Regions from separate parts of the Acidovorax sp. M2(2025) genome, predicted to be linked through region 1. Evidence: riboswitches for the same ligand, from Rfam matches in the RefSeq annotation. Region 1 holds a riboswitch; the other holds the start of a gene.
The links. A riboswitch is a leader RNA that binds a small molecule or an ion and turns the genes downstream of it on or off. The one in region 1 is predicted to bind glycine.
Positions count from the first base shown of each region.

Region 1 (14,869 bases):
GCCCGTGCGCTCCTGAGGCACGCATGAGCATGAATCACCCACTTGCAAGGCCACCGCAATGATCAAGGCTGTTTTGTTCGACATGGATGGCGTACTCATCGAGGCCAAGGATTGGCACTATGAATCGCTGAACCGGGCACTCGCCCACTTTGGCATGGAGATCTCTCGCCACGAGCACGAGACGACCTTCGATGGCCTGCCCACGAAAAAGAAGCTGGAGATGCTGAGCGTGGAAAAAGGCCTGCCGCGCGCGTTGCACCCATTCCTGAACGACCTGAAGCAGCAGTACACGGTGGAGATCGTCCATACGCTCTGCCGTCCGCGGTTCCTGCAGGAGCAAGCGCTGTCGCAGCTGCAGCGCAATGGGTTCAAGCTCGCCGTCTGCTCCAACTCCATCCGGGCAACGGTCGAACTGATGATGGAGAAGGCCGCCCTCGCCCCCTATCTGCACCTGATGCTGTCCAACCAGGATGTTGCCAAGTCCAAGCCGGCGCCGGACATCTACCTCAAGGCCATGGAGCGCTTCGCGCTGCAGCCCGAAGAATGCCTGGTGGTGGAGGACAACGAAAACGGCATCAAGGCGGCCATGGCCTCCGGCGCCCACGTGCTCGTTGTCGAGGACGTGGCGGACACGAACATCACCAACATCATGGCCCGCATCAACGAGATCAACGTCCTGAGCACGGCGCAGATCGCCGCGTGACGGCACAGGAGGAGTTCCCATGCACACCACCCATGTTCTCATCCTGGCCGCCAGCAACAAGGGCCGAGACCAGCGCGAATACCCCGGCTTTCTGAGTGAAATGGACGGCGAATGCCTGCTGGAAAAGCTCTGCCAGAAGGTCCACGAGATCCCGGACCGGAAGGTCTGTTTCGCGTTTCTCGCGCAGGACGTCAAGAAGTACCGGCTCGCAAGCATTGCCGACCTGATCAGCCCGGGAGCCGCGTTGGTCAAGGTGCCCAGCAACACCAAGGGCGCAGCCTGCACGGCCCTCTTGGCTGCAGCCGAGCTGGACGCCAATGACGAGCTGGTTATCGTAAGCGCCAACGAGTTCATCGACGAGCCCCTGGGGGCCCTGGTCGCCGGCTTCCGCGCAAAGCAGTACGACGCAGCAACCCTGGTTTTCCCCTCCGTCCATCCCCGCTACTCCTACGTCAAGGTGCAGGACGGTCTGGTCAGCGAGGCTGCGCAGTGCATGCCCATCAGCCGCAACGCCACCACCGGCTTCTTCTGGTTTCGCAGGGTTGGCGACTTCATTGACGCCATCGAGTCGGCCATCCGCAAGGACGCGCACCACGAAGGCCGGTACTACGTGGCCCCGCTGCTCAACGAGCTGCTGCTCAAGGGTCGCAAGGTGGGGGCGCTGCCCATCGAGTCGCGCCACTACCTGCCCCTCAAGTCCGAGCGGCAGATCGCGGCTTTCGAAGACGCACACATGCAGCAGGTCGCGGCGTGAAAGTCCATCACCTCTCCCAGATGGTCAAAGGCTGGTTCGTGGGCAGCTTCACCCCCAGCGTGGTCCAGACCCACGCGGTCGAAGTGGCGGTGAAAACGTACAAGGCGGGCGACAGGGAGGCCCAGCATTTCCACAAGCTGGCCACTGAAGTCACCGTGGTCGTCAGCGGCCGCATCCGCATGTCAGGAAGGGAGTTCGGCGCCGGCGACATCGTGACCCTGAAGCCGCTGGAGCCGACCGACTTTGAAGCGCTGACCGACGCGGTCAATGTCGTGGTGAAGCTGCCCGGCGCGGCGGATGACAAGTACCCCGGCACGCCCTGAACGCCCACTCCATTTCCATGAAATCCATTGCCTTCGCCCTGTGTGTCGGCGCCGCCGTAGCAGGCTGCGCCTCCGATGCCTCCTTTCTGCCCCGCTCGGGCCCGGCGGCTGATCAGCTGCAGTCGTCCGTGCCGGGCGTGAATCTGGTTCGTCTCGATCTGCCGGAGTCGCAGCGGCTTGCGTCCCTGGCCGACCAGCGCAAGACCAGCTTCACCCAGCTCGGCGCTGCGGCCGCCTACCGCGACACCATCGCCGTGGGCGAGGTGGTGCAGGTGACGCTCCTGGAGGCGGCGCCGGCCATGCTGCTGGCCGGGGCCGCCGACAACCTCGGCGGCGCCCGGTCCCTGCAACTGCCGGATCAGATCGTGCAAACGGACGGGTCCATCAACGTCCCGTTTGCGGGGCGCCTCCAGGTCGTGGGCAAGACGCCCCAGCGGGTCGAAGCACAGATTGGCGAAGCGCTCAAGGGCCGGGCCAACCTGCCGCAGGCCCTTGTGCGGGTCAACGGCGTGGCCCAGGAGGTCACGATCGTGGGCGAAGTGCGCGCGGCCCGACGCCATCCGCTGTCGCAAAAGCACGAACGGCTCCTGGACGTGATTGCCGCTGCCGGCGGGGCTTCAGCGCCTGTTGAAAAGGTCAGTGTCTCGCTGTCGCGGGCCGGCACCACGGTGGAGCTGCCTCTGCAGCGTGTGATTCGCGAGCACCGGGAAAACGTCGTGATGGCCGCCGGCGACGTCGTGACCCTCTACCACCAGCCCCAGCATTTCGTGGCCTTGGGCGCCGTCAACAAGCAGGGCGAGGTGCCCTACGAGGCCACCGGCATCACGCTGGCCCAAGCGGTGGCGCGCGCGGGAGGTCTGGTCGACAGCCGGGCCGCGCCCACCGAGGTGTTCCTGGCACGCCAGAGCAACGGCGAGGCCACCGTCTACCGCCTGGACCTGAGCCGCCCGGAGGCCCTGTTCGTGATGCGCAACACGCCGGTGAGCAGCGGCGACATCGTGTACGTGGCCAATGCACAGGCGGCCGAACTGCAGAAGTTCCTGCTGCTGGTGGGCTCGCTGGTGTCGCCGGCGGCGGCAGTGAACACGATGAACAACTGAGCCGCGGCCATGGACTTCTGCTTCGGCTTCAGCCCCCTCAAGCGCAAGCGTCTGGAAGCGTTTACCCGCGCGCGCGTGACCCCCATCCGGGCCTGGTCGAGGCAGTTGCCGGACGGCGCACGCGTTTTCGTGTGGGGCGCTGGGGTTCTGCCGGCGCGGTTCCATGCCCGCAGCCCGACCGTTGTGCGCGTGGAAGACGGCTTTCTGCGGTCAGTGGGCCTGGGTGCTGCATTTGCACCCCCCATTTCCTGGACCTTTGACACGCAGGGCCTGCACCACTGGGGCCACAGCCCGACCGACCTGGAAGCGCTGCTGGAAACGCGGCCCTTCAGCGACGCACAGCGGGCCATGGGCCTGCGTCTCATCCGCGCGCTGCGCCTGCACAAGCTCAGCAAGTACAACCTGCCCGCAGGCAAGGCGTGGAGCAGCCTGGACCGCTGCCAAGCCCACCCCGGCCGCAAGGTCCTGGTGATCGGGCAAGTTGCCGACGACGCGGCGCTGCTGGGGATTCGCACGCCCGTACGGACCAACCGGGACCTTCTGGCGCAGGTGCGCGCCAGGCACCCTGCGGCGTTCATCGCCTACAAGCGCCATCCCGATGTCATTGCAGGGCTGCGCCAGGGCGCCGACGACGACGCCGGTCAGTGGGCCGACGCCGTGATGGAAGGCGTCAGCCTGCAGGACGCACTCCCATGGTTTGACGAAGTGCACGTGCTGAACTCCCTGTCCGGCTTTGAAGCCTTGGTCGCCGGGAAGCCGGTGGTCTGCCATGCCCAGCCGTTTTACGCGGGATGGGGCCTGACCGAAGACTTGCAGCCCTGCCCCCGGCGCTCGCGCCAGCTCGAGCTGAGCGAGCTGGTCTACGGCGCATTGGGTCTCTACCCCACCTACGTGCATCCCGACACCGGCCTGGCCATGGATGTGTTCACGGCCATGGACTACCTCGCACGGCTGCAGATGCGGCCTGCGGCTGCGATGGGCCGCGCCGGCCTGCAGGTGGGTCGCCTGCGGGGCTGGCTTCTCCGGCGGAGGTCCGCGGCATGAAGCACCCGCTGTTCCAGGAAAACTGGCACGGGCGCCGGGTCGTGCTTCTCCAGGGTCCGGTGGGACCCTTCTTCTGGAGGGCCGCAAAGTGGCTGCGTGCGCAAGGCGCCACGGTTCGCAAGCTCAATTTCAATGGCGGGGATGTCGCGTTCTTTCCCACGGGGCGCCTGTTCACCCGCCGTGCGGACAAGCTGCAAGGCGCGCTGCGCTCGCTGCTGGAGGCCCACGGGATCACCGATGTATGGCTTTTCGGGGACTGCCGCCCGATCCACCGCGTGGCCATCGAACTGGCGAAGGCGCTGGGGGTGGCGGTCTGGGTGTTTGAAGAGGGCTACTTCCGGCCGGCCTTCATCACCTGCGAACGCGGCGGCGTGAACGGCCACAGCGCGCTGCCCACCGTGGCCACCGCGTACGCGGACTGGCCCCTCGGGGACGGGGAGCCGGGCCTTCTGCCCGCCCGCCCGGGGACGTTCCGGGCCATGGCCGTGCAGGCCTGCACCTACTGGCTGATGGCAGCGCTGCTATGGCCTTTGACCCCCTTCTACCGGCACCACCGCAGCCTCAACGTGCCCGCAGAGGCCGGCCGCTGGCTGCGCGGATACGCACGCAAGCTGTACTTCCTGTCCCGGGAACGAGGGCTGCAAGAACTGCTGGTCGGCCCATTCAGCGGCAAGTTTGTCCTGGTGCCGCTGCAGGTCCACAACGACGCCCAGGTAACGGTCCATAGCGGCTATGCTGACGTGCGCGAATTCATAGTGCAGACCCTGGAGGCGTTCGCCCAGCATGCCCCTCAGGACCACGTGCTGGCCTTCAAGCACCACCCGCTAGACCGGGCGTACCGTGAGTATGGCCGCTGGATCCGCAAGCAGGCCGCCGGCCTGGGGCTGGCGGACCGGGTCTACGTGCTGCACGACCAGCACCTGCCCACCTTGCTGGACCACGCCGCCGGCGCCGTGGTCATCAACTCGACCGTGGGGCTGTCCGCCATCCACCAGGGCGTGGCAACCCATGTGATGGGCAAGGCCTTTTACGGATTCGCAGGCTTGACGCACCAGGGCTCCTTGTCGGACTTCCTGGCCAGCCCCGCAGCCCACAAGCCGGACGCAGAGCTGTACCGCCGGTTTCGCGCGGCCGTGATATCGACCACCCAGATCAACGACAACTTCTACAAACCCATCCGGGGCTTTGCCGTGGCCCGCGCCCCGCAGGGCGGCCCGGCGCCCAGCCGGTTGTCCGTCTAGCCACCAACCATGCTTGCGGCAATTGCCGGGAAAGGCCCGCGCCATCACGCACGCGCTCCCGGCGAGCGCCGCAGTTGCGCGGGCCGTCCCGGCCCCATCCAGCACCTTCACCCCATGCCCATCATTCAATTGCGCCACATGTCCAAGGTGGCTTCTTTCAGGCCCGCCCACAGCGCGGCGGTGCCCCGCGCCGTATGCAAGGCACTCGCCCAGACGGCGGCACTCGTCACTTTCCGCAACCTGGAGTCGGGCAAGCCCGACCTGCGGATCCGGCACGTGAATGCCACTTCGCGGTTCTTGCAGTTCCAGGCAGACTGTCTGCTCTTCTACGGCGTCGAGGGCGACTCGCCGCTGGCACCGCTCATCCTCTGGGACGCTGCGCACGCCCTGCCGGTGGGTGGGCGCATCGGCATGGCGGCGGATTTCGTGGACACCCCGTTTCTTGCACGGGACTACTTCGCGGGGGCACTGCAGAGCGAGGCAGCGACCGACGACGGCATCCGCTGGTTCACCAAGACGGCCCTGCTGCCCGCCGAGCAGGATGCGGGCCTGGATGCCTGGACCTTCGGCATTCCCGTGGGGCCCGAGGACGCCACGCCGCTGAACAAGACGGTGGAGCGGATCCTGGAACTGGACGTGCCCACGGCCGAGATCCTGCTGTGCGGGCGCCCCGGCGCCAATTTCAAATACTTCGACAAGGTCCGCATCGTGGGAGAAGACATTCCCGCGCCGCCGCTGCGCATTGGTGAAAAGAAGAACCGCCTGGCCCAGGAGGCGCGGCATCCAAATCTTTGCATCATTCACGACCGGGTATTTCTCCCCAGGAACTTCCACGAGGCCGTGAAGCGGTTTGGGGACTTCTTTCCCCTCACCACCATGCAGAGCTTGTGGTTCGACGACTATCACAACTGCGTGCCGTCGCGCTACTCCGACACAGGCGTGACGTTCAGCCTGAAGACCATGCCCGTGGCCGGGCTGATGCGCGACAACAATGTCGAAGCCCCCTCGGTCCTCTCCCCCTCGGTGTTTCCGCTGTCCGATCAAAGCGGCTTCTATACCGCCAATTCGCTCAAGTACAGCGAAGCTGCGTACCCCACCGGCAGCATGTACCTGTGCAAGCGCTCCGTGTGGAACCTTGTCCCGCAGACGCATCTGCTCCATTGGAACGAGTTCGAGGACCTCGAGCAGGCGTACCGTGCCGTCGCGGCCGGAGTGCCCCGCAAGGTCAATCCCTTTGCCCTGACCCAGACCCTCATGACCCGGGCCCTGCTCAACAGCGCCAAAAGCGGTGTGCTTGTCGAGCAGTTGAAGGGAGCACCGACCTTGCGCAGGGCCTGGACGGCCGTGCTCCCCCTCCGGCGCAAACCCGCGCTCAAGGTGAGCCAGGAGTCCGCGCTGCGCGCCATGCAGCGCTTCGTTTCCAAGTACTCCGCTGACCGCGAGCAGTTCCAGCTGCCGTCCCAGGCGGTGGTTGATTCGGCCTCGCGGTTCGAAGCCATCATCCGGATCCTCCAGCGCGCCAAGGTACCCGTCCAGCAGGGCCCCCTGCGCCAGTTCGTCGCGGACTTCGAAAAGCTCGTGATGTTTGACCAGGTGCCGTATTCGATGGTGGACGACATTTGCCGGGACATCGTGTTCCACAAGATGTCGGCGGTGGACGCTCTGCTCATCAAGAACCCGTTGCTGCGCCGGCACCTCACGCTGCGCCCGTCCAAAGGCATGTTCTACCAGTCGCTGGAAGACTATTTCACCAAGCCCTCCCTGGCGCTGCGGCTGGGCACCCTGCTCTCGGCCCTCTACCTGTACCGCTCGCGCAAGGACCTCGTTTTCCTGGAAGGCGGGGTGCTCGCCTACTACCGGGCGATCCTGCAGACAACGCCCTTCCATTCGCGGGGCAGCGCTCAGAAGGAAGGCGCATGATGCATGTGTTCATTGCTTCCACGTCGGCGTGGACGAATCATGGCCCTGCATGCACGGCCATCGCCCACCGGATGCTGGCCTCCACGGTCGCATCGCCGCAGACCCTGGTCATTGACCTGCCCACCGCGCAGCGGGAGCCCCAGACGGCCGATGGGACGGCACTGGCTGCAGCGCCCACGCCGGTGTCCATGCGCTCCTGGATCGATCACTTCTTTCGCGACCAGCCCATGCTGGACGTGGAACGCGTGCATCGCGCCGCGCGCGAGCTGTGCACGGAAGGGACCCTGATCGCAGCCATTGATGCGTCCGCCCTGGATGCGGGCCTCATCGACCGCACCATGAACCAGCTGCGCATCGCCTTCTATGGCTGCGCGCATTGGCCTGGCGTGCTGGTGCTGGTCGTGGACGACGCCATCCTGCACGACGTGGCCGGCTTCGCGGGCCATGTGTTCTATGTCCAGCCCCAGGTGACGGGCCAATCCAAGATCAACGCCCAGCTGCGCCACCTGGTCCGCTTTGCGCGCATGGAAGGCCTCTTCGGCCTGCGCCACAGCGTGGTGAACAGGTTGAACAATTGGCTCGACCGCCTCCGCCGCGGCCTGAGCGTCACCGAAGAACACTGACCGCGAGGCCGCCCCGGGGCGCTGCAACAGCGCGCCGGGGCAGCGGCCCCTTTCCCTTGCCGGCCCCGCGGCGGCTTCCCCCTTGCACCAACCTCTGACGCCGGCCCTCGGCAGGGACGGCCGTGCGCGTCCCTGCCGGCCGCAGAACAACGCGCTTGACGCTTTAAACAAAAATAACTATTCTTTAATCAACTTAAAACTTCATTTTTATGAAATGAAAACCACCCGCCAGCAGCAAGAGGCCACGCGCCGCCAGATCCTGGCCAGCGCGGTGGACCTGATGACCCGCCAGGGCTTTGACGGCACGACGATGAAGGACATCGCACGCGCCGCCGGCATTGGCGACGCCACGATCTACAAGTACTTTCCCACCAAGGACCGCATCGTGGTGGGCTACCTGGACGACGCGGTGCAGCAGGCGCTGGACGCCGCGTTGCAGACCCCGGGCTTCGCTGGCTACCAGCTGCAGGAAAAGCTGCAGCGCCTGACGGACGCGGTGCTCGAGCACCTGCTGGCCGACCGGGAATTCGTGGCGCAGGTGCGCACGCTGGCCCAGCGCTCGCCCCTGTCCATGCTGGCCGAGCCGCTGGCCGCGCGCCAGCGCTTGCGCGAAGCGGTGGCCAGCTTTCTGGAGGCCGCCGAGGCCAGCGGCGAGATCGAGCCCTGCGACTTCAAGGGCGTGGCGGGCAGCCTGTACACCGACTACCTCGCCGGTGTGGTCACGTACTGGCTGGGCGACACCTCCGACGAGTTTGCCGACACCGCGCAGCTGGTGGACCTCTCGCTGGGCGTGCTGGTGCAGACGCTGCGCAGCGGCCTGGTCAACCGGGTGCTGCAGCTGGGCGGCTTTGTGTTGCGCAGCCAGATGGCCCGCATGGCCCAGCACCGCAGCGGGCTGCTAGGGCTGCTGCAGCTGGCCCGGCAGACGGTGGGCAGCGCACCGCGGCGGGAGCAGGCCGGGGAGGACGCGCCGCCCGCGCCCGCCCGCAAACCCCGTGCAGCACGGCCTTCAGCAGCCTCCGCCAGCAAAAAGAGGAAGGGCACCCCATGACCGCCACCTCGCCCCCCCAGGCTGTACCCACCGTGCGCGCCACGCAGGTGCCGCCCGGCACCGCCATCCACGCCACGCTGCCCGGCGCCCACTTTTTCGATGCCTATGAGGTGGCCGACCGGCACCCGGAGCGCCCGTCGCTGCAGGCGTGGCTGGACGTGGCCGCGCGCACCCCGGCGTGGACACGCGCGCTCATGGCCGTGCGCAACCAGGCCGTGCGGCTCGTCGGTCTGAAGGACCTGGGCCAGCTGCACGACGGCCACCCGCCCGCCAGCGGCCGCGCGCTGAACGACGCGCGCAGCTACCGGGTGGGCGACCGCGTGGGCATCTTCCGCATCCGGCACCTGAGCGACACGGAAGTGGTGATGGGCCAGGACGACCGGCACCTGGACGTGCAGGTCTCCATCTGCAAGCGCGCCGCAGCCCCGGGCGCCGCGCCCACCGTGGTGCTGAGCACCGTGGTGCACATCCACAACCTGCTGGGCCACGCCTACATGGCGGTGGTCACGCCCTTCCACCGCGTCATCGCCCGCGACACGGCGCAGCGCCTGGCACAGCATGGTTAGCGACCGCGCCCCGCGCACCAGCAAACTGGCCCGCAGCGCCATCACCGGGCTGGCCGCCGCACGCATCGGCATGGCCGAGGTGGGGCACCGCACCCGCCGCCGCACACCCGCGGCCCAGGCCGAGCATGAAGCCGCCGTGGGCCGCATCCTGTTTGGCGCGCTGGGGCAGTTGCGCGGCTCGGCGCTGAAGGTGTCGCAGCTGCTCAGCATGCACCCGCAGCTGCTGCCCGAGGGCGTGCGGCGCGAGCTGGCCCGCGCGCACTGCCAGGCCCTGCCGCTGAACCGCGCGCTGGTGGGCCGCGTGTTCCGCCAGGCGTTCGGCCAGGAGCCGGAGGCGCTGTTCGATCACTTCGAGCCCACCGCGTTTGCCGCCGCCAGCCTGGGCCAGGTGCACCGCGCCCAGCTGGCGGGCCACGGCACGGTGGCCGTGAAGGTGCAGTACCCCGGCATCGCCAGCACCATCGCCAGCGACATGCAGCTGGTGCGCGGCGTGCTGCGCACCCTGGCCCACACCGACCTGCCCCTGCCGGAAGCACCCGTTGTGCAGGCGGTGATGGACGAGATCGAGGCCACCTTGCTGCGCGAGGTGGACTACCTGCAGGAGGCGGCGCAGCTGCAGTGGTTTGCGCAGCACGCGGCACAGCCCGGTGTGGTGATCGCGCGGCCCGTGCTGTCGCACACCCGGGCGCAGGTGCTCACGCAGCAGTTCCTGCCCGGCCAGCCGCTGCAGGCCTGGCTGGCCACGCGGCCCCGCCAGGCGCTGCGCGACCAGGCGGGGCAGCGCCTGTGGGACTGGTTCCTGCACTGCACCTTCGTGCTCGGCAGGGTGCATGCCGATCCGCACCCCGGCAACTTCGTGTTCACGCCGGACGGCGCGGTGGGGGTACTGGACTTCGGCTGTACCCGCGAGCTGTCCGCGCCGTTCCGGCACCACGTGGCCAGCGCCTGGTCGGCCCTGCTGCGGCCGGCGGGCGATCCGCAGCGCGATGCGCAGGTGCTGCAGGCTTACCAGGCCCTGGGGCTGGCCCGCCCGGACCTGGCCGTGCCCACCTATGCGCGCGACATTGCCCCCGTGCTGGCAGAGATGCAGGCCTGGCAGGTGGAGCCGTTCACCCGGCCGGTGTTCGACTTCGGCACCAAGGCCCCCGTGCCCCTCACCCCGCCAGCGCACCAGCGCGTGCTGGGGGAACATCTGGTGCAGGTGCCGCGCGAGATGCCCGTTTTCGAACGCATGTGGATGGGCCTCATGCACCTGCTCACCCTGCTGGGCGCGCGCGTGCACACGCACCACCCCCAGATCCACGGCAGCGGGCCGCATTCGCCGGCATGAACACCGCACTGGTCCTGGCGGCGGTGGGCCTCGCGGTGGTGGGTGCGGCCCACTCGGTGGTCGGGGAACTGCGGGTCTTCCGCCCGCTGCGCACGCGCGGCGTGGTGCCCACCGCGGGGCAGCCGGTGCTGCGCGAACGGCAGGTGCGCATCCTGTGGGGCACCTGGCACTTGGCCACCGTGCTGGGCTGGGCCTTGAGCGCGCTGCTGTGGCGCCTGGGCACCGTGCCTGCGGACCCCGACCTGGACGCCTGGGTGGCCGATGTGGCGGGCGCCGCCACGCTCGCCAGCGGGCTGCTGGTGTTCTTTGCAACGGACGGCCGGCACCCCGCCTGGGTGGCGCTGCTCACGGTGGCCGCCCTCGTCTGGTGGCGCTGACCCGGCGGGCGGCGGCAGCGTGAAAAACATCACGGAATTGCGGCCTTTCGCACGGTCGGGAAACACTACGTCACAAGTCTTCGCCAAACGCCTACACCGGCTTGACAACCCGCACGCACCATGAAGGCTCCGGTTCCGCAAGGAATCACTTGTCAGACGCCTCGGACATGTCCTCCAGAACCCGCGTGAGAACGTTGAACAGGCGCCAAGGAGACCACCATGCACCGCAATGCACTCGCCGCTGTTTCCGTCGCCCTGCTGTCCGCCCTGGGCACCGCCACCGTGGCGCAGGCACAGACCAGCGCCACTGTCGTGATCCAGTCGGGTCCGCCCCCGCAATACCGCCCGGCCGCGCCCGTCGTTGTCCAGTACGGCCCGCCGCCGCCGCCCCGCCACGAAGTCATGCCCCATGCCCGCCGTGGCATGGTGTGGGTGCCCGGCCACTGGGAATGGCGCGGACACCGCTATGTGTGGCTGCAGGGCTACTGGGTGAAGGCCCGCCCGGGCTACTACTACCGCGAGCCTCGCTGGGTGGAGCACGGCGGCCGCTGGGAGATGCGCCCCGGCGGGTGGGACCGCGATGGCGACGGCATTCCCAACCGGTATGACCGGGACCGCGACGGTGACGGCATCCCGAATCGCTACGAGCGGCCCCGCGACCACGACCGCGACGGCGTGCCCAACCGCTACGACCGCCGCCCCGACAACCCGTACCGCCACTGACGCACGGCGGGTGGCCGGCGCGTGAACGCCTCAGTCCACGCGCAGCACGGCGGACCCGAGCCCCGGAAAGTCTGCGACCACCTCGGTGCCGGGTGCGACCAGCACCGTCCCCGTGCAGGAGCCGGTAGTCACCCACTGGCCTGCGCGCAATCCACCCAGGCTGGCGGCGCCGCCGCTGGCCAGCCATGCCAGCAGGCGCAAGGGGTCGCCCGCAGGGTTGCCGCCTGCAGCGTGCCGCACCGCCGCTTCGCCATTCACCCACAGGCAGACCGGCTGCTGCAGGGGCCGCACCGCCGCCACGTCGGCGGAGCCGGAGCCCACCACCAGGGCGCCATGGCAGGCCTGGTCGGCCAGCCGGCTCCACTCGCCTTGTCGCGCCCAGGCGGCAAAGCGGGTGTCGCACACCTCGATAGCGGCGCGCACCGAAACCACGGCAGCCAGCACCTCTTCGGGGCCGTACGGTGTGCTTCGGGGAGGCAGGTCGGCGCCCAGCTCATAGACCAGTTCGGCCTCCACGCCAACCACCGCAAAATCCGCGGCCGCGAGCCGGACGGTCGGCGGCTCTCCGGCAGCCACCCACACGGAATCGCGGGTGAGGGCCGCACGCGCGGGCTGGGCCTGCGGGCTTGCGGCCCCAACCTTCCAGCCGGCCACCTCCGCGCGCTCGCGCACCACCGCGTCCTGCACCGCATAGGCCTGCGCGGCGTCCCGCGGCCGCAGCCCCGCGGGCAAGTCCAGCGGCCGGGGCATGCGCCCCTGGCGCGCCATGGTCAGGACGGCAGCGGCGGCAAAGGCATCAAAAGCGGTGTCGGGCATGGAAGGCATCCTGGCGTGCGGGGCGCAGGCCGTTGGTTGGGTGGAGGGAAACAGCAGTGCGACGGATTATGGCCACCCGGCCCTGCTCGCATCAGCAACGATTGCCGGCCATTAGCACGGCAAGATGCCGGTGGGCGCCGCAGTGCTTCCTAGAATCAGCCCCGCAGGAGAGCACGCGGCACCGCCCGCGTCACCGAAGGCGCAAACTCCCATGCACGCTCAGGTTCCGTACTGCATCTTTTTTCAAAAGCCGTCTGGAGAGACGCCACCGCCCCGGACACCACGGGGCTGCGTAGCGCACCGAAGGAGCAAGCCGCAGCCCGGGTGGGTGCGCGGTGAATCTCTCAGGTACCAAGGACAGGGGGAGCGGCAGCTTGGCGGAAGCGCGCCAGCTGCATGCTATTAAATTTATAGCTGTCTGCGCACATCCATCAAGCGCCAGAGCCCAGAAAGGCTTTGAAAATCATGCGCGTGATCGTTTTGGGTGCCGGCTTGCTCGGCGTGACTTCGGCGTATTTCCTTGCACAGCGCGGCCACGAGGTGACCGTCATCGACCGCCAGGCCACACCCGGCGCCGAGACCAGCTTTGCCAACGGGGGACAGATCTCGGTGAGTCATGCCGAGCCCTGGGCCAACCCCAGCGCGCCGCTGAAGGTGCTGCAGTGGCTGGGCAAGGAAGATGCACCGCTGCTGTTCCGCCTGCGCGCGGACATGCGGCAGTGGCTGTGGGGCCTGTCCTTCCTGCGCAACTGCACGCCCGCGCGCACGCGCCACAACATCGAGCAGATCGTCAACCTGGGCACCTACAGCCGCAGCGTGCTGCAGCAGCTGCGCGCGGCCACGGGCCTCCAATACGACCAGCGCACGCAGGGCATCCTGCACTTCTATACCAACGCCCAGGAATTCGAGGGCGCGCTCGCCCCCGCGGAGCAGATGCGTGCGCTGGGCTGCGAGCGCCAGGTCATCAGCGCCGACGAGGCCGTGCGCATTGAGCCGGCCCTCGCCCACATCCGCCCGCAGCTGGCCGGCGCCACCTACACGGCCGAGGACGAATCCGGCGACGCCAACCAGTTCACCCGCGAACTGGCCAGGTTGTGCGAGGCGGCAGGCGTGCAATTCCGCCTGGGCCACCACATCACCGCGCTGCGCGAGGTGGCCGGCCGCATCGACCATGTGGAAGTGACCAATGCCGAAGGCCGCTTCGAGCGCGTGCGCGGCGATGCCTTCGTGCTGGCGCTGGGCTCGTTCAGCCCGCTGCTGGCCCAGCCACTGGGCATTGAATTGCCCATCTACCCGGCCAAGGGCTATTCGGTGACCATGCCCGTCAAGGACGCGCGCTTGGCGCACCAGGTGAGCCTGACGGACGATGAGTTCAAGCTCGTGTTCTCGCGCTACACAAGCGAACGCGGCGGTGACCGCCTGCGCATTGCCGGCACGGCGGAGCTGAACGGCTACGACCGCCACCTGAACCCCGTGCGCTGCGAGGCCATCGTGCGCCGCGTGGAGCAGCTCTTCCCCGGCGCGGGCGACACCGCGCAGGCCCAGTTCTGGACGGGCCTGCGCCCCGCCACGCCCAGCAACGTGCCGCTGATCGGCGCCACGCGCCTGGGCAACCTGTTCCTCAACACCGGCCACGGCACGCTGGGCTGGACGCACGCTTGCGGCTCGGGCCAGGCCCTGGCCGACATCGTGAGCGGCCGGGTGCCGGAGGTGGACTTTGCCTTCCAGGGCGTGCAGGGGCGTCGCCCCGGCGCGGCCCTGGTGCCGTCGCGCACGGCGGCTTGAGCGGCTTGAGCCGCCTGCCCGCCGGCGGCGCCCACCTCGCGCGCAATGCCCAGGCACCGCGCGGGGCGCCGGGCGGCGCTACTCGGCCGCGCCCGTGGCCTGCGCTATGAAGCGCTCCACGGCCTGCATGTCCGCCCCGGCATACAAAGGCATCACGCCACCGCTGCCGACCCCGCGGAGCTGGCGCGCGGCAAAGCGCTGTTCACCACCCTCCAGCCCGCCTGTGCCGCATGAGCGCCAAGGAAGCGGACGGCCTGCTGGCGCGCGGCGCGGTGCTGGTGGATACCCGCACCGAAATGGAATACAAGGCAAACGCATCCGCGAGGATGACTTCCAGTCGCTGGACAAGCCTGGCCCGCTCGACAAGGCCAGGCCCGTGATCTTTGCCTGCAACGGGGCCAAGTGCTGGAAGTGCTGGACGTCCTGCATACAAGGCCGCCAAGGTTGCGGCATCGCGCGGCTTCACGTCGGTGTACTGGCTGCGCGGCGGCTTGCCGGGGTGCGATGCGCAGG
Region 1 is NZ_CP186262.1:797,667-812,535, reverse strand. It holds gene ACOYR3_RS03795 (hypothetical protein) at 1-27, shown strand, start outside; gene ACOYR3_RS03790 (HAD family hydrolase) at 59-703, shown strand; gene ACOYR3_RS03785 (hypothetical protein) at 723-1,457, shown strand; gene ACOYR3_RS03780 (hypothetical protein) at 1,454-1,780, shown strand; gene ACOYR3_RS03775 (polysaccharide biosynthesis/export family protein) at 1,798-2,880, shown strand; gene ACOYR3_RS03770 (beta-3-deoxy-D-manno-oct-2-ulosonic acid transferase) at 2,890-3,924, shown strand; gene ACOYR3_RS03765 (capsule biosynthesis protein) at 3,921-5,165, shown strand; gene ACOYR3_RS03760 (hypothetical protein) at 5,280-7,085, shown strand; gene ACOYR3_RS03755 (hypothetical protein) at 7,082-7,708, shown strand; gene ACOYR3_RS03750 (TetR/AcrR family transcriptional regulator) at 7,923-8,759, shown strand; gene ACOYR3_RS03745 (DUF2867 domain-containing protein) at 8,756-9,325, shown strand; gene ACOYR3_RS03740 (ABC1 kinase family protein) at 9,318-10,655, shown strand; gene ACOYR3_RS03735 (hypothetical protein) at 10,652-11,032, shown strand; gene ACOYR3_RS03730 (hypothetical protein) at 11,252-11,755, shown strand; gene ACOYR3_RS03725 (2-keto-4-pentenoate hydratase) at 11,786-12,571, opposite strand; glycine riboswitch at 12,726-12,815, shown strand; glycine riboswitch at 12,816-12,942, shown strand; gene ACOYR3_RS03720 (D-amino acid dehydrogenase) at 13,037-14,356, shown strand; gene ACOYR3_RS03715 (hypothetical protein) at 14,587-14,736, shown strand.

Region 2 (14,869 bases), 2.2 Mb from region 1:
TATTGGCTGGTGCGGCGCAGCGCGGCGGGGATCAGCGGCTCCACGCCGTTTTCAAATGCGTCGAAGGTGGGCAGCGTCTGGCCGTCCTTGGCGAAGACCTTCCACAGCAGCTCGACATCGGCGCGCGTGGTGGTCTCGTCCAGCGAAAGGCACAGGTACTCTTCAAAGTAAATGCGCAGGTTGGCGCCCATGGATACGGCGCGGGCAGCGATGGATTTGGTAGCGGCGCCGGTGTGCAGGCTCAGCGTGTCGAAGGTGGCCTGTTCACGCACGGGGGCGCCCAGCTGCTTGAGGCCCTGGGCCAGGATGGCGGTGTAGGCGGCCACGCGCTGGGCGATGCGCTGCAGGCCTTCGGGGCCGTGGTACACGGCGTACATGCTGGCCACCACGGCGGGCAGCACCTGGGCGGTGCAGATGTTGGAGGTGGCTTTTTCGCGGCGGATGTGCTGCTCGCGCGTTTGCAGGGCCAGGCGGTAGGCGGGCTTGCCGTGCACGTCCACGCTCACGCCCACCAGGCGGCCGGGCATGCTGCGCTTGAACTCGTCGCGGCAGGCCATGTAGGCGGCGTGCGGGCCGCCCGCGCCCATGGGCATGCCGAAGCGCTGGGTGGTGCCGACCACGATGTCGGCGCCAAACTCGCCCGGCGGCGTGATGAGGGTGAGCGCCAGCAGGTCGGCGGCCACGATGAAGGCGGCTTGCTGGGCGTGGGCCTTTTCCACGTCGGCGCGCAGGTCGTCAATGCGGCCGCTGGTGGCGGGGTATTGCGCCAGCACGGCAAAGTACTCGCCCGCCAGCAGGGTGTTCCATTCTTCGGCCGAGTTGGCCAAACGCACTTCCAGGCCCAGGGGCTTGGCGCGGGTCTGGATGACTTCGATGGTCTGGGGGTGGGCGTCGCCGGCCACCACAAAGACATTGCTCTTGCTCTTGACGGAGCGCTTGGCCAGCGTCATCGCCTCGGCGGCGGCGGTGGCTTCGTCGAGCATGGACGCATTGGCAATGGGCATGCCCGTCAGGTCGCAGACCATGGTCTGGAAGTTGACCAGCGCCTCCATGCGGCCCTGCGAAATCTCGGCCTGGTAGGGCGTGTAGGCGGTGTACCAGGCGGGGTTTTCCAGGATGTTGCGCAGGATGACGCCGGGGGTGTGCGTGCCGTAGTAGCCCTGGCCGATGAAGCTCTTGAGCAGCTTGTTCTTGCCGGCGATGGCCTTGAGTTCGGCCAGCGCTGCGGCCTCGGTGGTGGCGGGCGGCAGGTCCATGGCGCGGCCCCGGGCGATGGAGCGCGGCACGATGGAGTCGATGAGCGCGCGGCGCGAGGCCTCGCCGATCACGGACAGCATGTGGGCTTCATCCGCCGCGTCGATGCCGATGTGGCGGGGCAAAAACTCGGCGGCGTTCTCCAGCGCGGAGAGGGGCAGGGCGGCGGTCATGGTGGGGCGGTGGTCTGCTATGAAAAGGGGAGCTGCTCGCGCTTGTTTTTAGCCAACCTCAGATCGATTTTGGTCTGAGATCGGCATGGATAAAGCGCAAGCAGCTATGGTTTTTGAGGCGCTTTGTGCGGCAAGCCCGGCGTTCAGGCGTTGGCGGCGAAGGCGCTGTAGGTCGTCTCGTCCATCAGCTCGGCCAGCTGGCCGGCGTCGGACAGCTTGACCTTGAAGAACCAGCCGGCGCCCAGCGGGTCGCTGTTGGCCAGGGACGGGTCGGCGCGCAGGGCTTCGTTCACTTCGACGATCTCGCCCGCGACGGGCATGTACACGTCGGCAGCGGCCTTGACGGATTCGACCACGCCGGCCACTTCGCCCTGGCTGTAGGTCTTGCCGACTTCGGGCAGGTCCACGAACACCACGTCGCCCAGCGCATCCTGCGCATGCACGGTGATGCCGACCACGGCAGCGGCGGCATCAGCGGCGTTGATCCACTCGTGTTCTTTGGAAAATTTGACGGTCATGGGGAAGCTCCTCAGGCAAAGGGGGTAAATGAAGGAATCAGCAATGTAGCGGGCGAACGGGGCGAATGGACGCCGTATGCGCTGCCGTCCGCGAAATCAGCCGCGGTAGTAGTTGGCCGGGACGAAAGGCATGGCCCGCACTTCCATCGGCACGGCCTTGCCGCGCACGATGGCGTTCACACGCGTGCCGATGGCGGCGTGGGCGGCATCCACGTAGCCCATGGCCACGGGCTCGTTCACCGTGGGGCCCAGCAGGCCGCTGGTGACCTCGCCGATCTTCTGGCCGTCCGTGCCTTGCAGCTCGGTGTGCTCGCGCACGGGCACGCGCTCCAGCGCCACCAGGCCCACGCGCTTGCGCTGCAGGCTGGCGGGGTTGTCGATCTGCGCCAGCACCTTGTCGGCGCCGGGGAAGCCGCCCGCCCGCGCACCGCCGGTGCGGCGCACCTTCTGGATGGCCCAGTTCAGTGCGGCCTCGGGCGGGGTGGTGGTGGTGTCGATGTCGTTGCCGTACAGGCACAGGCCCGCTTCCAGCCGGAGCGAGTTGCGCGCGCCCAGGCCGATGGGTTTCACTTCGGGCTGGGCCAGCAGGGCGCGGGCGAGCGTCTCTGCCTGGGCGGCGGGCACGGAGATCTCAAAGCCGTCTTCGCCGGTGTAGCCGCTGCGGGTCACAAAGCAGTCGCAGCCCGCAATGCTGAACGCGCCACCGGTCATGAACACCAGTTTTTCGACGCCGGGCGCCAGGCGGGCGAGGGCGGTGACGGCCTGCGGGCCCTGCAGCGCGAGCAGGGCGTGGTCGGGCATGGGCACGACCTTGCAGCGCTGGCCGATGCGGGCCTGGATGTGCGCGATGTCGCCCACCTTGCAGGCGCCGTTGACGATGACGAACAGCGTGGGCTCGCCGTCCACCACGCCCTGGTTGAAGAACATCAGGTCGTCGATGATGGTGCCCTCATCGGTCAGCAGCAGGCCGTAGCGCTGCTTGCCCACGGGCAGGTCGATCACGTCCACGGGCATCAGCGTCTCGAAGGCTGCAGCCGCATCGGCACCGATGAGCTTGAGCTGGCCCATGTGCGACACGTCGAACAGGCCCGCGGCCGTGCGCGTGTGCACGTGCTCGGCCATCAGGCCGGCGGGGTATTGCACGGGCATGGAGTAGCCGGCAAACGGCACCATGCGGGCGCCCAGCTCAATGTGCAGGGCGTTCAGGGGCGTGGTGAGCAGGGGGGCGGATGCGGAAGCGGGCGTGGCGGTCAAGGCGGAACTCCGGGCAAATGGTGGCCGCGACCCCATGGATCGCGGGATTTGCCCTGCTGTCCGCTTTACCTGAGAGATTCACCGCGGCGCCCTGGCTGGCCGCGCGGCTTGCTCCTTCGGTGGATGGCCCATCGCGCGATGCGGCGGGACCATCTCTCTCCAGCAAGGTAACGCCCGCATCGCTGCGGGCGGTTGCCAGTCCTTTTGCCTGAGCGTTCGGCAGCTGCCTGCGCCTTCGGCGGTGCCGCGCTGCCTTCGTTGCGAAGGTGGGGCACTCTCTCCTGACGGCCACGATTGTAATGCCTACTTGGCGTACACCAGGTCGCGCAGGCTCAGCGAAATGCCTGGCACGTAGGTGATGACCAGCAGGCACACCAGGATCACGCAGACGAACGGCAGCAGGTGGCCCACGATGCGGTCCAGCGAAATCCGGGCCACCGTGCACGCCGCAAACAGGTTCACGCCGAAGGGCGGGGTGATCATGCCCAGCGCCAGGTTCACCACCATGATCAGGCCGAAGTGCACCGGGTCCACCCCAAAGTGCTGGGCCACCGGGGCGAGGATGGGGGCGAGCACGATGATGGCGGCGCTGGTCTCGATGAACATGCCGATCAGGAACAGCGCCGCATTGACGCCCAGCAGGAACATGGCCGGCGATTGCAGCACGCCTTCCAGCCAGTGGCCGATCGCGTCGGGCACGCCGGCGCGCGTGATCAGAAAAGCAAACAGGCCCGCGTTGGCGATGATGAACATGATCACCGCGGACGAGATGGCCGACTTGCGCAGGATGGCGTACAAGTCCCGCAGCTTGATCTCGCGGTAAATGAGCACGCCGACCAACAGCGCATAGAACACCGCCACGGCCGACGCTTCGGTGGGCGTGAACACGCCGCCATAAATGCCGCCCAGGATGATGACCGGCATCAGCAATGCCCAGCCCGCCTGCAAGGTGGCGCGGCCCAGGGGCATGCGCCCGTCGCCGTCGTTCTTGCCCCAGCCCTTGATCTTGCAATACACCCACACGAAGCTCATCAGCGCCAGGCTGATGAGGATGCCGGGGCCGAAGCCTGCGATGAACAGCTCGCCAATCGACACCTCGGCGCTCACGCCGTACAGGATCATGGGAATGGAGGGCGGAATGATCACGCCCAGCTCGGCGCTGGTGGCCTGCAGCGCGGCCGCGTAGCTGGTGGGGTAGCCATGCTTGATGAGCGCCGGAATCAGGATGGCGCCGATGGCGAACGTGGTGGCCACCGACGAGCCCGACACCGCCGCAAAGATCATGCAGGTGAGCACGCAGGTCATGGGCAGGCCGCCTTGCACGCCGCCCACGATGCTCTTGGCAAACTCCACCAGCCGGCGCGAGATGCCACCGGTTTCCATCAGGTTGCCCGCCAGGATGAAGAAGGGAATGGCCGCGAGCGGGAACTTGTTGATTGAGGCGAACATTTCCTTCACCGAGATCAGCATGTTGGCGTTGGACACCTGGATGCCAACGATCGACGCGAGCCCGATGGACACCGCGACGGAGACGGTGAGTGCGAAGCACAGCACCATGGTGACGAGCATGGTGGGGGTCATTGCGCGGTCTCCAGTTCCTGGCGCTGCGGGTCAAGCCAGTTGCCCACGATGCCGACGGCGCTGAACAGGCCGCCCACCGGCATGGCGACATAGGCCCAGAACATCGACACCGATTCCAGCCCCGCCATCGACTGCACGCCGCCGCGCTGGGCGTAGTCCCAGCCGAACCACACGATGACCGCGATGAGCGCCAGCGCGGCCAGGCTCACGACCGCATCCAGCACGCGCCGCAGGGCGGGCGGGCTCCAGCGGTAGAGCACGTCCACGCTCACCATGGCGCCCTGGCGAAAGGCCGCAGGAATGGCGAGGAACACCATCCAGATCAGGCTGAAGCGGATCAGCACCTCGGTCCACTCGGCCGGCTGCTCCAGCACGAAACGCATGACGATCTGGAACATGCCCAGCAGCGATGCCAGGGCCAGCATCAGGCAGGCACCCGCCATGGCGGCGCCGGTGCTCCACCGTTCCCATTGAAGAAAGATTTTTTTCATGAATGAAAAAGCCCGTTTGCGCGCGGCAAACGGGCGTTGAAAGCCAGGACCAGGAGCAACGGGTGCGTCCGCCGCACGCGTTGCGGGTTACTTGACGGCCCGGATCTTGTCCAGCGCAGCCTTGCCGAACTGCTTTTCGAACTCGGCATTCACGGGCGCCAGCGCCGCCACGAACTTGGCCTTGTCCAGGTTGTCGATCACGGTCATGCCCTTGGCGCGCAGGTCGGCCACGCCCTTGGCATCGTCTTCGTCCACGCGGGCGCGGTTGGCCTTGGCGCCTTCCTTGGCTGCGTCGAGGAAGGCTTGCTTGTCGGCGGCCGACAGCTTGTCGAACGCGGCCTTGTTCATCAGGAAGATGCAGGGCGAGTACACGTGGCCGGTGAGCGACAGGTGTTTTTGCACCTGGTCAAACTTGGCCGAGATGATGACCGACAGGGGGTTTTCCTGGCCGTCCACCGTGCCTTGCTGCAGGGCGGTGAACACTTCCGGGAAGGCCATGGGCGTGGTGATGATGCCGAAGCCCTTGTAGGCAGCGATATGCACCGGGTTCTCCATGGTGCGCATCTTCAGGCCCTTCAGGTCGCCGGGCTCCTTCACGTCACGCTTGCTGTTGGTCATGTGGCGGAAGCCGTTTTCCGCCCACGCCAGCGCCTTGAAACCCTTGGCGTCAAACTTGGACAGCAGGTCTTGCCCGATGGGGCCGTCCAGCACGGCGCGGGCGTGCGCCTTGTCGCGGAACAGGAAGGGCACGTCCAGGATCTTCGTCTCGGGCACAAAGTTGGGCACGGGGCCGCTGGAGCTGAACGCCAGCTCCTGCGTGCCTAGCTGCACGGCCTCGATGGATTCGCGCTCGCCGCCCAGGGCGCCGTTGTAGAAGGTCTGCACCTTGTAGCGGCCGCCCGTGCGCTTCTCGACTTCCTTGGCAAACGTGTCGATGGCGACGCCCTGGTGGGAGTTCTGGGCCGTCGAGATGCTGATGCGCATGGTGGTCTGCGCAGCCGCGGACGCCACAAAGCCGAGCGCAAGGCCCAGGCCGACGACGAGTTTGGTCAGTTGCATGCTGTCTCCTGTTGGAATAGTGGGCGGGGGCGGAAGAACGCGCGGCGCCCCGCAGGGGCGGCCCCAGGCCTCGCACAAATTATGGCGGTGCAGCATCGCACCGGGCATCCGGGTTTGTGCTGGTAAGCGTGCTTATCAACTGCAGGGGGTTCTGGGCAGCCGTAGCGCCGGCGCATGGCGGCGCCCGGTGTCTTGCGTTCGGCGCGGATGGGGCGCTGCCGTGGTGCGCCCGCCGCCATGCCAACGGCCCCGCGCTGGCGGTAACCAGCCGGGGCCTTGCCATTTCGTGCACTCCGGTAAGAGCGCCTTGATGGAAGAAAGTATGCGCTGCGCGGTGGAGACGAATCTTCTGAATTTGGTGAGTATTGTGCCGATTGCAGAATAATTTTCTGCGTCAATCGAGTTGCGTGAATAATTAGCCCGATGGACCGATTGGACAGAAAAATTCTCGCTGTGCTGCAGGGCAACGCCCGCGCCAGTTTGCAAGAGATCGGCCAGGCCGTGGGCCTGAGCCCGTCGCCGTGCTGGGGCCGCATCAGGAAGATGGAAGAGGCGGGCGTCATCCAGGGCTACACGGTGCGCATCAACCCGCAGGCGCTGGACTTGGCCGACACGGTGCTGGTGCAGGTCACGCTGGACAGCCACTCCGACAACACGCTGGAAAAGTTTGGCGAGACGCTGGCCAGCATTCCCGAGGTGATCGAAGCGCACCTGGTGTCGGGCGACTACGACTACCTGCTGCGCATCGTGGTCAAGGACACGCGCGACTACGAGCGCCTGCTGCGCGAGAAGCTCTACAAGATCAAGGGCATCCGGCACAGCCGCTCCAGCTTTGTGCTGCGCACGCTGAAGAAGGCGGACCTGCCGCTGGGGTGAAAATTCTTGAATAAAAATGGCCGCCAGCGCTTTGCGGATAAGCGCAAGCAGCTACTGAAACAATAGCAAACTCGAGCGAGCCAGCACCGCTGGCCGCCTGCGGAGCACCGTCCATGAACCTGCGTTTTGTTGAAGCCTTCTACTGGGTGGCCTCCCTCAAGAGCGTGACGCGCGCCGCAGAGAAGCTGTTCCTCACGCAGTCGGCCATGTCCAGCCGCATCGCAGCGCTGGAGGAAGAGCTGGGCGTGCTGCTGCTGGACCGGCGTGACAAGCACTTCAAGCTCACTGTCGCGGGCACGCGGTTCCTGAGCTACGCCCGGCGCATGCTGGAACTGCAGCGCCAGCTCAAGGCCGAGATGGGTTCAGGGGCGCCGCTGGAGGTGTCCTTCCGCCTGGGGGCGATTGAATCGGTGCTGCATTCGTGGCTGATTCCATGGGTGGAACAGCTGCGCAAGGACAACCCGCTGCTGGAGCTGGAGTTGACGGTGGAGCCCACTCCCGTGCTGCTCGACCAGGTCCGCCGCGGCACGCTGGACGCAGTCTTTGCCGCACTGCCCGCGTCGGCCGACGGGATTCGCAGCCAAGCCCTGGCGCCCATGGAGATGGTGTTCGTGGGCAACAGCAAGCTGCACCGCAAGCGCAGGTACACGCTGCAGGACTTTGCAGACACCGACATCCTGACCTTCCAGCGCGGCTCCCAGCCGCATGTGTACCTGCTGGATACCCTGCGCCATGCGCAGGTGGAGCCGCGCTGCGTGCACACCATCTCGTCCATCTCGGCCATGGTGCAGTTGGTGCAGGGCGGCTTTGGCGTGGCCACGCTGCCGCGCCTGGCGGTGCAGCGCATGCTGGCCTTCCCGGACCTGCGCGTGCTGGCCTGCGACGCCGCGCTGCGGCCCCTGCCCATCCATGTGAGCTACCGTGAAGACCCGTCCTCTCCGGCGATGGAGGCCGTCGTTCGGTCGGCGCTTGCATTCATCGACGCACTGCCAGCCGCTGCACGCAAGCGCGGCTGACCTACCTCCCAGCATCGTTGAGCGCCGTGCCGCCCGCGCGCCGCGGGTCGGCGGCGCCGCGCCGTGGCCTTGCTGCGTTGCTGCGTTGCGGCGTCTGCAGGCCCGTCCCAGCGCTCAGGGTTATCCCTGAAACTGCGCTGGCGTGGTGCATAGGGGTTAACCCTTGGCACCAATTTGGTTCGCAATTCACCAATGGTGAACATCGAAAAAATCGATGAGCTGATAGAAAGTTTTTGAATTTGCCAGCCCGGTTGCACCCCCACACAATCCGCCCCAACGTCATGCAATTGACATTTCTCAATGCGAGGAAAAATGGTGGATTCAGCAGTTCAAGCCGCGGTGGAAGTATTCGGTTCCGAAGGCATCAACACCCCCGGCCATGTGCGCAGCGTGATTCGTGAAGGCGCCTGGGCGTCGCACACCAGCGGCCTGGCGCACGGCCGCGTGCAGGGCAACCTGGTGATCCTGCCCGAGGTGCTGGCTGGCGACTTCCTGCGCTTTTGCCAGCGCAACCCCAAGCCCTGCCCGGTGCTGGCCGTGAGCGAGCCCGGCCAGACGGCGCTGCCCTCGCTGGGCGAGGGCATCGACATCCGCACCGATGTGCCGCAGTACCGCGTGTGGCGCCACGGCGAGCTGGCGCAGGAAGTGGGCGACATCACGGCCCTGTGGCGGCCCGACCTGGTGACCTTCGTGCTGGGGTGCTCGTTCTCGTTTGAGGCGGCACTGCAGGAGGCCGGCATCAGCCTGCGCCACATCAACGAAGGCAAGAACGTGGCCATGTACCGCACGAACATCGCCACCGAGGCCGCGGGGCCGTTCGGCGGCGCCATGGTGGTGTCCATGCGGCCCATGCCCGCGGTGGACGTGATCCGCGCGGTGCAGGTCACCTCGCGCTTTCCCAATGTGCACGGCGCGCCGGTGCATATCGGCGACCCCGCCCTCATCGGCATTGCCGACATCGCCCTGCCTGACTACGGCGACGCGGTGGAGCTGATGCCGGGCGAGATTCCCGTGTTCTGGGCCTGTGGCGTCACGCCGCAGTCCGCCATCTTGAATGCCCAGCCGGCGTTTTGCATCACCCATGCGCCGGGCTGCATGTTGATCACCGACCTTCTCAACCACCACCTTGCCAGCTTCTAAGCGGCAACCCTCCAGGAGTCTCCTCATGAAAAAAATCGCACTGTGCATGACGGCCGCCCTCGGCATGGGCCTGGCCCAGGCCCAGGCCCAGGTCAAATGGGACCTGCCCACCGGCTACGGCGCCAACAGCTTCCAGACGCAGAACGTGCAGCAGTTTGCCAACGAAGTCGATCAGCTCACGGGCGGGAAGCTCAAGATCACTTTGCATCCCGGCGGCTCGCTCTACAAGGCCAACGAGATCAAGCGCGCCGTGCAGACGGGGCAGGTGCCCTCGGCGGAGTTCATCCTCTCGGGCGCGTCCAACGAGAACCCGCTCTTCGGGGTGGATTCCATTCCCTTCCTGGCGACGAGCTATGCCGACTCCAAACGCCTGTACCTGGCGGCCAAGCCCGCGCAAGATAAGCTGCTGGCGTCGCAGGGCATCAAGGTGCTTTTCAGCGTGCCCTGGCCTGGCCAATCCCTGTACTCGCTCAAGCCCGTGAGCACCCCCGCCGACTTTGTCGGCACCAAGATGCGGGCCTACAACCCGGCCACCACGCGCATCGCGCAGTTGCTCAAGGCCCAGCCGGTCACGATCCAGCTGTCGGAGCTGGGCCAGGCCCTGGCGACCAACACGGTGCAGAACTTCCTGACCTCCAGCGCCAGCGGCGTGGAGTCCAAGCTGTACGAACAGGTCAAGTACTTCTATCCGGTCAGCGCCTGGCTGCCGCGCAATGCCACGGTGGTCAACCAGAAGGCGTTTGATGCGCTGGAAAAGCCTTTGCAGGAGGCCGTGCTCAAGGCCGCCGCAGCCGCCGAAGCGCGGGGCTGGGCCACCAGCGAGCGGGTGGACAAGGAGTTCGTGAAGGAACTTGCCGCCAAGGGCATGACGGTGGCCGAACCCAGCGACAGCATCAAGAAGGAGCTGGCCGGCATTGGCGACGCGATGACGGCCGACTGGGTAAAGGCCGCAGGCACCGAGGGCCAGGCCATCATCGACGCCTACCGCAAGAAGTAAGTCCGCCCGCACCGGTCCCCGCGCGCGGCGGGGGCCGTGCCGGGCACGCGCCGCCGGCCGTTCACCGCGCCGCCGCTTTCCTTTCCTTTCCCTTCACTTTTCAAGCGTTACCGGGAGTACGCCATGGACAAACTCGTCCGCAATTTCTACAGGCTGCTGATGCTGCTGTCCGGCCTGTCCATGCTGGCTGCGTTCGCGGCCGTCACGCTGGGCGTTTTTGCCCGCGAGGTCATCCATCTGAACATTGATGGGCTGGACGCCTATGCGGGCTACGCCATTGCCGCTGCGCTGTTCTTTGCCTTGCCCGGCACGCTGCAAAACGGCGACCACATCCGCGTGACGCTGGTGCTGGACCGCCTGCCCGCACGCCTGCGCTCGGCCTTCGAGTGGTTCTGCCTGGCCAGCGCGCTGGTCCTCACGGTCTACATCGCCTGCTACGCCGTGCGCTCTGTGTGGATTTCTTACGCCACGCACGACATCTCGCCCGCGGCGGACGCCTCGCCTCTGTGGATCCCGCAGATCAGCATGGCCCTGGGCTGCATTGGCTTTGCGCTGTCGTTTGCCCACGCGCTGGTGCTGCGGCTGCAGGGCGTGGCCTTCATGGCCGTGTCCGAATCGGCCCGCTCCGAGTAACACCCGCAAGGAGAACACAACATGGACATCCTTATTGCTTTCGGCCTGATCGTGGCGCTGTTCGCAGTGCTCGGCTCGGGCCTGTGGATCGGCCTGTCGCTGCTGGCCGTGGCGCTGTTGGGCATGGAGCTCTTCACCAGCCGCCCGGTGGGCGACAGCATGATGCTGACCATCTGGGGTTCCACCTCCAGCTGGACGCTGACGGCGCTGCCGCTGTTTCTGTGGATGGGAGAGATCCTGTTCCGCAGCAAGCTTTCGAGCAACATGTTCAAGGGACTGGCCCCGTGGCTGGAGCGCCTGCCGGGCCGCCTGCTGCACGTGAACGTGGTGGGCTGCACCATTTTTGCCGCCATCTCGGGCTCCTCTGCCGCCACCTGCGCCACCATCGGCAAGATCACGCTGCCCGAGCTGAAGGAGCGCGGCTACCCGGAGGACATCTCCGTGGGCACGCTGGCCGGGGCGGGCACGCTGGGCTTGCTCATTCCGCCCTCGATCATCATGATCGTGTACGGCGTGGCCGCCAACGTGTCCATCTCCAAGCTGTTCCTGGCCGGCGTGATCCCGGGCCTGCTGCTGGCCGCGCTGTTCATGGGCTACATCATCGTGTGGGCCCTGTTCAACAAGGACAAGGTGCCTGCGCCGGACGCCCGCCTGAGCTTTGCGCAGAAGCTCTACGCCTCGCGCCACCTGATCCCCGTGGTCTCGCTCATCGTCGTGGTGCTGGGCGCCATCTACAGCGGCATTGCCACGGCCACCGAAGCGGCCGCGCTGGGTGTGGCCGGCTCGCTCATCCTCGCCAAGATCGAGGGCTCGCTGGACTGGGCGGCCTTCAAGGAAGGCCTGTTCGCCGCCTGCCGCGTGTACTGCATGATCGGCCTCATCCTGGCGGGCGCCGCCTTCCTCACGCTGGCCATGGGCTTCATCGGCCTGCCACGCCACCTGGCCGAGTTCATCGGCGCGCTGCACCTGTCGCCGTTCGCGCTGATGCTGCTGCTCATCGTGTTCTTCATCCTGCTGGGGTGCTTCCTGGACGGCATCTCCATGGTGGTGCTGACCATTGCCGTGCTGCTGCCCACGGTGGAGGCCGCGGGCTTCGACCTGGTGTGGTTCGGCATCTTCATCGTGCTGGTGGTGGAGATGGCGCAGATCACGCCGCCAGTGGGCTTCAACCTGTTCGTGCTGCAGGGCATGACGCGGCGCGAGGTCACCTGGATTGCGCGCACTGCGTTGCCCCTGTTCGTGCTGATGATCGCCGCGGTCATCATGACGTATTTCGCGCCCGATGTCGTGCTCTGGCTGCCCCGCCAGATGCAGGGCTGACCGGCTTTCGCCACCAGAACGCCGCCCAGGAGTCCTGCCATGAAAGCCCTTGTGTTGTTGCTGGCCGCGCTGGCCGCGGCCCCGGCGCTGTGCGCGCAGAGCGTGTGGAAGCTGGCGACAGGCTACCGCGCGGAGTCGTTCCACACGCGCAATATCGTGCAATTTGCCCAGGAGGTGGAGCGTGCCTCGGCCGGTGCGCTGCGCATTGAGGTGCACGCCAACAACGCATTGTTCAAGCTAGGCGACATCCCCCAGGCTGTGCAGGACGCCAAGGCCGAGGCGGGCGAGACCATCATGACCAGCCTGGTGCCAGGCATGCCCATTGCCGGCGCCGACGCCGTGCCCTTCGTGGTGCGCAGCTACGCCGACGCGCGCCGCCTGTGGGACCTGCAGCGTCCGTTGATCGAAGGGCACTTCGCGCAGCGGGGCCTGAAAGTGCTGTATGCCGTGCCCTGGCCGCCGCAGGGCCTGTTCTCGGTGGCGCCGGTCAAGTCGGCTGCCGACTTCAAGGGCACGCGCATGCGCACCTACAACCCCGCCACCGTGCGCATTGCCGAGCTGCTGGGCGCCACGCCGGTGGACGTGCCCATGGTGGAGGTCAACCAGGCGCTGGCCGCGGGCAAGCTCGACTCCATGATCACCTCGGCCCTCACGGGCGTGGAGAACCAGGTGTGGGGCCAGATCCGGCAGTACTACGGCATCAACGCCTGGTTTCCCAAGAACATCGTGTTCGTGAACCAGAAGGCATTTGACGCACTGCCGGCACCGGTGCGCCAGGCCGTGACGCAGGTGGCCGCCGAGGCCGAGGCCCGGGGCTGGGCGCTGAGCGAAACCATCGCGCAGGAGTCGGTGGGCGAGCTGCAGCGCAAGGGCATCCAGGTGGGCCGCGCGCCCGCCGAGCTGGACGCCGAACTCAAGCGCCTGGGCGAACGCTTCTCGCGCGAATGGGTGCAGTCCGTGGGCAACGAGGCCAACAAGATTTTCATTCCGTACTACTTCCAGCGCTGATCGCGCTGCCGGGCACGGCTCCGCCCCGCCTCGCGCATTGCGTGCTCGTTCGTCTTCTTATCTGTTCTTCCTTTCTTTCTGACGCATTTCAACACCATGCAAGCAACCAACACCAACCCCCATGGCAGCCGCTGGCAGTTCTGGATCGACCGGGGCGGCACCTTCACCGACATCGTGGGCAAGCGCCCGGACGGCACCCTGGTCACGCACAAGCTGCTGTCGGAGAACCCCGAGCAGTACAAGGACGCGGCGGTGGCCGGCATTCGCCACCTGCTGGGCCTGCAGCCCGGCGAACCGGTGACGCCTGACTTGGTGGAGTGCGTGAAGATGGGCACCACCGTGGCCACCAACGCGCTGCTGGAGCGCAAGGGCGAGCCCACGCTGCTCATCACCACACAGGGCTTCAAGGACGCGCTGCGCATTGCGTACCAAAACCGCCCGCGCCTGTTCGACCGCCACATCGTGCTCCCCGAGCTGCTCTATGCCGAGGTGATCGAGGCGCGCGAGCGCATCGGCGCGCAGGGGGCGGTGATGCAGCCTCTGGACGAGCCGGGGCTGCGCGGCGAGCTGCTGGCCGCCTATGGCCGCGGCCTGCGCAGCGTGGCCATCGTATTCATGCACGGCTACCGCTATACCGAGCACGAGCAGGCTGCAAAGCGCATTGCCCAGGAGGTGGGCTTCACGCAGATCAGCACCTCGCACGAGACGAGCCCGATGATGAAGTTCGTGAGCCGCGGCGACACCACGGTGGTGGACGCGTACCTCTCGCCCATCCTGCGCCGCTACGTGGACCAGGTGGCGAGCGAAATGCCGGGCGTGAAGCTGTTCTTCATGCAGTCTTCGGGCGGGCTTACGGACGCGGGCACCTTCCAGGGCAAGGACGCGATTCTGTCCGGTCCGGCCGGCGGCATCGTGGGGATGGCGCGCACGGCGGGGCTGGCCGGACAGGCGAAGGTGATCGGCTTCGACATGGGCGGCACCAGCACGGACGTGAGCCACTACGCGGGCGAGTTCGAGCGCGAGTTCGAAACCCACGTGGCCGGCGTGCGCATGCGCGCGCCCATGATGAGCATCCACACCGTCGCCGCGGGGGGCGGATCGGTGCTGAGCTATGACGGGGCCCGCTTTCGTGTGGGGCCTGAAAGTGCCGGCGCCAACCCCGGCCCCGTGAGCTACCGCCGCGGCGGCCCGCTGGCCGTGACGGATGCGAACGTGATGGTGGGCAAGGTGCAGCCGCGCTACTTCCCCAGCGTGTTCGGCCCGGCCGCCAACGAAGCGCTGGACGCTGACGCGGTGCGCGCCCGCTTCGAGGAGATTGCCGGCCAGACCCAGCGCAAGCCCGAGGAGGTGGCCGAAGGCTTCATCCAGATCGCCGTGCAGCAGATGGCCAACGCCATCAAGAAGATCAGCGTGGCGCGCGGGTACGACGTAACGCGCTACACCCTGCAGTGCTTTGGCGGCGCAGGCGGCCAGCACGCCTGCCTGGTGGCCGACGCCTTGGGCATGACGCGCGTGTTCGTGCACCCGCTGGCGGGCGTGCTCAGCGCCT
Region 2 is NZ_CP186262.1:3,003,737-3,018,605, reverse strand. It holds gene gcvP (aminomethyl-transferring glycine dehydrogenase) at 1-1,427, opposite strand, end outside; gene gcvH (glycine cleavage system protein GcvH) at 1,571-1,945, opposite strand; gene gcvT (glycine cleavage system aminomethyltransferase GcvT) at 2,042-3,199, opposite strand; glycine riboswitch at 3,246-3,372, opposite strand; glycine riboswitch at 3,386-3,493, opposite strand; gene ACOYR3_RS14010 (TRAP transporter large permease) at 3,503-4,780, opposite strand; gene ACOYR3_RS14005 (TRAP transporter small permease) at 4,777-5,271, opposite strand; gene ACOYR3_RS14000 (TRAP transporter substrate-binding protein) at 5,359-6,330, opposite strand; gene ACOYR3_RS13995 (Lrp/AsnC family transcriptional regulator) at 6,754-7,206, shown strand; gene ACOYR3_RS13990 (LysR family transcriptional regulator) at 7,320-8,222, shown strand; gene ACOYR3_RS13985 (putative hydro-lyase) at 8,538-9,362, shown strand; gene ACOYR3_RS13980 (TRAP transporter substrate-binding protein) at 9,388-10,359, shown strand; gene ACOYR3_RS13975 (TRAP transporter small permease) at 10,483-10,992, shown strand; gene ACOYR3_RS13970 (TRAP transporter large permease) at 11,014-12,312, shown strand; gene ACOYR3_RS13965 (TRAP transporter substrate-binding protein) at 12,352-13,320, shown strand; gene ACOYR3_RS13960 (hydantoinase B/oxoprolinase family protein) at 13,417-14,869, shown strand, end outside.
Region 2: it holds a riboswitch for glycine, as region 1 does, so the genes downstream of both, gcvT (glycine cleavage system aminomethyltransferase GcvT) here and ACOYR3_RS03720 (D-amino acid dehydrogenase) in region 1, are expected to answer to the same signal.